One region of the Veillonella sp. 27098_8_77 genome, then DNA from elsewhere that is predicted to be linked to it. Evidence: a T-box and tRNA genes for the amino acid it is inferred to sense, from the RefSeq annotation. Region 1 holds a T-box; the other holds one or more tRNA genes.

Region 1 (3,219 bases):
ATGATAGTACGATGTTTTTGACCATCTTCACCGATGTATTCTACGTTGAAGCGTTCAGGCAAGTTCATATCCAATTGGATAGTACCACATTGCCATGTACGGCCCAAGGAGTCTTCGATATGGTAGTCAAGTTTAGGACCATAGAACGCGCCGTCGCCAGGGTTGATAACATAATCGATGCCTTTTGCTTCGATAGCGTTACGCAATGCTTCTGTAGCTGCTTCCCAAATTGCATCATCGCCCATTGCATTGTCTGGTTTAGTAGACAATTCAACATGGTATTTCAAACCGAATTGGCTATAGATGCGGTCGAACAATTCGATAACTTTCATCAATTCGGATTGCATTTGTTCAGGCAACATAAATACGTGAGCATCGTCTTGTGTGAAAGCACGAACGCGGAACAAGCCGTGTAATGCACCGGACAATTCATGACGGTGAACTAGGCCAAGTTCTGCATAACGAAGTGGCAAATCACGGTAGGAATGCATTTCGTTTTGGTAAACCAAGATGCCGCCTGGGCAGTTCATAGGTTTAATTGCATATTCTTCGTCATCAATGATTGTAGTATACATGTTTTCACGGTAATGATCCCAGTGACCAGATGTTTCCCACAAGTGTTTATTCAAGATGATTGGTGTGCGAATTTCATCATATTCGAAATCATGATGTACTTCGCGCCAGAAGTTTTCCAATTCGTTGCGAAGGGCCATGCCTTTTGGCAAGAAGAATGGGAAACCAGGACCTTCTTCTTTGATAACGAACAAACCAAGTTCTTTACCAAGTTTACGATGGTCGCGTTTAGCCGCTTCTTCAAGCATGTGAAGGTATGCATCAAGTTCTTCTTTCTTTTCAAATGCAGTACCATAGATACGTTGCAACATTTTATTTTTTTCATCGCCGCGCCAGTATGCACCTGCAATGCTTTGTAATTTGAAAGCTTTCACCTTACCAGTAGATGCAACGTGAGGACCTGCACATAGATCTGTGAAATCGCCTTGTGTATAGCAAGAAATCACAGCATCTTCAGGAAGGTCTTCGATCAATTCTACCTTGTAATCTTCGTTTTTAGATTTGAAGAACTCGATAGCTTCTTGACGAGGCATTACGGATTTAGTGATAGGCAAGTTTTCTTTTACAATACGGCTCATTTCCTTTTCGATTTTTGTCAAATCTTCAGGAGTTAATGTATGTTCCATATCGATATCGTAGTAGAAACCTTTATCGATAGCAGGACCGATAGCCAATTTTGCTTCTGGCCATAAGCGTTTAACTGCTTGTGCCATAACATGAGAAGCTGTATGGCGCAATGTATGTTTACCACCATCTTCTTCAAATGTTAAGAATTCAACCTTGCTGCCATCAACAAGTTCTTCGCGAAGATCTGTTAATTCGCCATCTACATTTGCAGCTAACACTTTTTTAGCCAAGCTATTAGATAATTGTTTTACTGCTTCCCCAAGAGTAGTGCCAGCAGCGTATTCCTTTGCACTACCATCAGGTAAAATAATTTTTACATCTGCCATTTTAATTTCCTCCAATTTATTAACTAGGATAGACTCAATTTTAGTAATAAAAAAAGACCCTCTATCCCTACCAACAAGGGACGAAGATCATTCGCGGTTCCACCCTAGTTAATTCACCGCATCACAAGGATACAGTTCATTCACTTCATTAAGCCCGATAACGGTGGCTGCCGTATTTACCTACTTTAAGTTCGACAAATCAGTTTAAAGGGGGTAACTCAAATATATGTGTAAGGCATTTCCAGCATCTGCCTCTCTCTGGTACACAGGGATATGAGAATCATGTCCTTTGCATCACTTTTACTAAGATATCTTATCATAGGTCCTAAAAAATTTCAACTGTATTAATGCATCCCTCAAATTAGTACAGGCCTGTTCTATTTCTAAAATACACTCTATTAGTACGTCCCTTAAATTAGTACAGGCCTGTTCTATTTCTAAATACACTCTATTAACATGTTCCTCAAATTAGTACAGGCCTGTTCTATTTCTAAACACACTCTATTAGTGCGTCCCCAAATTAGAACAGGCCTGTAGTATTTTTAAAAACTACCTATTTACGTTCAAAGTGCGCAGATAGCATGGATCCAATTACTTTTTCAATTTTAGAGTTTGTAATGTCTGGACCCTTGAATAGGATTAACATTACGTCGTCGGAATTATCTTGTTTAGATACCATTAAAACACCGCTACCACGTGCGCCATTATCGTCGTAGTCTTTTGCAACAATAATCATGTTGAGGTAATGGTCTTTCATGTATGTGTAAACTTTGCTTTGTTTAGCGGAGTTACCAATGCTGCTCGCCATGCCCATAGCACGGTTGAATACGATGGTATTCGCATTGTGCGAGTTGTTGCGAAGTTGTTGTTTTTCTTCATCGTTTAGTGGCAATAGGTTAACCATCATAGATTCGCCCATGCGGCCACGAAGCATAGCCGGCATTGTTTCACGCACGTCTGCAGGAATGTCGTTACTAGGGTTTAGCTTCAAATCCTTAGGCACGGTCATGTACAATGTACCCTTGCTGTTTTGGCCTTGTACGGTTTTACTATTGTCGATAGCGCCCATTGTGAAAGTATCTTTAATGATTTCCATTTGTACGCCCAATGGTTTTTCAGGCACACCGCGGCTAGCTACTTGAATATCGCCAGATTTAGTTTTCTTAATTGTTTCCACAGACCAAGTTGCACCTGGTTTGCCTTCATCGCTAGGAGATGTCAACGCAGCAGGTACTTCTTTAGCACCTGTAAACACATAGGTTTGTGCTGGCACAATTGTATCAGGAGCACCGGACTTGTTAAATACAGCACCATATAATACATTTGGTACAACAGTAGAACCAATTTTCAAATTATTGTTTTCTTGGCTTTCAACATCAAAGTTAATATTGCCAGCAAATGTTACATCTGGATTATGATTAATCACAACAACAGTGCCTGGTTGTGGAATCATGACAGGACCGTTTGGCGCCGCAAAAGCAACTGTTGCCATAGAGGCACCAAGTGCTGCAAAAACAAATGCGCGTTTTAATACATTACATTTCATTATTATTCTCCTAAATTTGGATAATTCTCTAATCTATGTTATTGAACTATATTTCTAAGGTAACCTCTGGTAAGCTCGATAAGATTTCAATGGCTAGACTACGCGTATCCGGTGTACACCGCACCATGCAGCGCCCCGTTTTATCTA
Region 2 (3,219 bases), on a different contig from region 1:
TCACATAAACTATCTTCGCCCAGTTCTAAAACAACGCGACACAATCCGTCTTCCCGTAGTAGGGGACAGGTGGGCTGTTTGTCGCTAAACATAAAATAATAGCCTTCGTCATCGACGGTCATAAATTTCCGTAGGTCTTCACCTAATGGCGTAGGTAGCGTTTGATATAATTTAGCTGTCTCCTCATCTACATCGATGGTCCATTTTTGGCAACATGTATGGTGACATTGATTAGCTTTGCATTGAAATGTATGGTAAAAGGTTGGATATAACGAAATCATAGTACTCACTTATATATATTATTAACTACTGTTTTGATAATTAAATTGTAACACATGCTATCTATTCTTGGTGTTATTTAGGGTATGATTTTATTCGTGAAAGTCCTAATTATTGTGTATAATAGGAGTATATGGAATATTTACTAATACAATTTATGTAGGAGGAACTTATGAAATCTATGTTCGTAAAAGGCGGCATTGCATTGGCACTAGCAGCGGCATTTGGGGTAAATGCACCAGCTGTTGATGCGGCTAGTATTGTACCGGTACAACCAACAGTAGCAGTTGTTGATGCTAATCATGCAGCTATTGTAGGTGCCAATACATTGCTTAATGCTTTCATTCAACAACATCCAAAAGCAGCGATTACAGAAATTGCATTCGATGGCGAAGACGGCCAAATTAAATACGAAGTTGAAGGCTTTGATTCAACAGGTAAATATGAGTTGAAATACAACTACAATACAAATCAAATTGGTGAAATAAAAGAAGGGGAATATAAGGCTGGTTTAGAGAAAAAGGCCTTTGACCCTACCCGTATCTTAGCGCCAGAAGCAGTTGTTAACTTTGCCTTTGCTCAAACAAAAGGCCAAGCGACGAGCCTCAATAGCTGGTCTGTAAAAAATGAAAAAGGTCGCTTCGTGTACGATGTAGAATTTGGTGCAGCCAATCATCAAGAAATTGAAGTGAATGTAGATGCTTTCACAGGTGAACTCGTATCTGTAAAAGGCGTAAAATAGGTGTATTTGACATCTTACTGCAATAGGAGTAGGATGTTACTATATACATGCTGGTATAGCTCAGTTGGTAGAGCGGCTCATTCGTAATGAGTAGGTCGTAGGTTCGAATCCTATTATCAGCTCCAATGGCCACAAGGTTAACACCTTGTGGCTTTTTTGTATGTGTAGAGTTTTTTTCTAAAAATTTACTCATGAATTATCTAGCTTTGTGTCATTTTGAAAAAGTTAGTATTTACTAATATGGGAGAGGTTACATAGTATGGGCTTTCACAGAAATTATCAGTCCTAATATGAATTGATGATTCATGAATCGCATTTGTAAAAATTCTATAGAAATTTAGCCAAAAATTCATATACATTTCATGCAATAAATTGGGTGGTTTGGATATCTTAATTTACATCTCATACGCGGTGACTAAGATGGACTCAGTTAGCCGCCATAGGCCTAGGTGGTAAACAGATGTGATTGTACATAAATACCATACACATATATCGCGTCATCCCATCGGCGCTTGGGGTGCATCCAATCTCCCAGTGCACCCCATACGGGCCCTTTGGTGGTTCAGACAAATATTGACTCTCTCCTATGCCGTCTGTCGCCTTAGGGCCTCCTTATGAAGGGTTCCCTCCCAATTCATAAGTATATATACATCATGTATATACATATCTCTCTCACAACACACAATACACACACAACACACACAATCCATATGTGTATGGTATAGGAGAATAAAAGCACCACCGAATTTTTGGTGGTGCTTTTACTTTTGTGGATGACATTGGAATTATCAATGTCATCCTTTTTGTGTTATATGTATTGTCGTGGCACGCGATCAGAGAAGCCACAGAAAATTTCATAAGGAATGGTGGAGGCGAGGGCTGCGATTTCAAGGGCAGAGATGCTTTCATGACCTTGAGAGCCCAATAGTACAACCTTGTCGCCTGGTTTAACCGTAATCGTATCAGGTACGGCTACCATGAATTGGTCCATACAGATACGGCCTACAACTGGGCAACGAGTACCTTGGATGAGGACGGTACCACGATTGGATAGGCTGCGTGGATAACCGTCGGCGTAACCTACAGGAATAGTAGCGATTGTCATCGGTTCTGGTGTGACATAGGTAGAACCATAACCAATGCCTTCGCCTGCCTCAAGGTGTTGTACATGGACGACCTCACTATGGAAGGATAGGACTGGTTTTAGGCCTAATCGGTTTGGTACATCGAGAGATGGCATGATACCGTATTGGATGATGCCTGGTCGTGCATCCGTGAATAGACTGTCCTTTACAGATAATAGGCCGGCGCTGTTGGCAAGGGAGAAGCGATAGTCCGCATCGGGTCTAAAGTCGCGGATTTCGTCCACCATTTTATGGAACTTTTGGGCTTGCCCATGGGCGTGACTTTGGTCCGCTGCATCGGCATTACTCATATGTGAAAAGAAACCATCTACAGCAAGGTTAGGATAGGATTCAACGCGTTTGATAAATTCTATTGCATCCTCTGGTTTAATGCCTATGCGATGCATGCCTGTATCAACGGCTACGGCGACACGGATAATCATATCGTGGTTGTCCGCTACCTTGTTGAGTGCTTCTAAATCTGTGGATTCACAAACGGCGGGAATGGAATTCGTATCCGCTACAAGTTCAAAGGATTGTGGTCTTGTCAGACCCAATAGATAAATAGGAACCATAATGCCAGCATTGCGAAGTGGTACAGACTCTTCTGGAATCGCGACAGCTAAGGATTCATAACCTTCTTCAACAGCAATACGTCCCATCATAACGCTACCGTGACCATAGCCGTTGGCCTTGATAACAGCTGTGGATGTACTCCACTCTGGGAGGCTGTCTTTTATTTTTCGTAGGTTCTCGCGAACCAAGCTTGTATCAATCGTTAAATATGTTGGTCTCATGATCATTTCACTCCTAAAATACATTACTTTTATTGTATAACTTTTAGGGAATTAAACAATAGTTTTTGTGAAAGTTTATGCTAAGATTTCATTTGGATTTATATTCTAGGGAAAATTAGTCTTAATCTGCATAAGCTATGATAAATTAACATATGATATATAATATCTTGTAGTATAATTATTATATAATACATTTACCCTTAATAGAAATTGTTAGGAGGTCATGATGAACGAACGAGTTGTAGTAGTTAATGCAGGCAAGATGAATTATGATCAC

What was found. A T-box is a leader RNA that pairs with one kind of tRNA and senses whether it is charged. The one in region 1 lies ahead of thrS (threonine--tRNA ligase), so its partner is inferred to be a tRNA-Thr.
Region 2: it has a tRNA-Thr gene. The T-box ahead of thrS (threonine--tRNA ligase) is inferred to sense a tRNA for this amino acid. The anticodon was not compared.

The regions. Positions count from the first base shown of each region.
Region 1 is NZ_JAPVXW010000006.1:97,374-100,592, reverse strand. It holds gene thrS (threonine--tRNA ligase) at 1-1,526, opposite strand, end outside; T-box leader at 1,600-1,830, opposite strand; gene O3617_RS05300 (hypothetical protein) at 2,080-3,072, opposite strand; gene O3617_RS05295 (DUF4911 domain-containing protein) at 3,119-3,219, opposite strand, start outside.
Region 2 is NZ_JAPVXW010000003.1:72,365-75,583, reverse strand. It holds gene fliB (flagellin lysine-N-methylase) at 1-281, opposite strand, end outside; gene O3617_RS02900 (PepSY domain-containing protein) at 452-1,021, shown strand; tRNA gene O3617_RS02895 (tRNA-Thr) at 1,071-1,146, shown strand; gene alr (alanine racemase) at 1,830-2,942, opposite strand; gene O3617_RS02885 (2-hydroxyacid dehydrogenase) at 3,169-3,219, shown strand, end outside.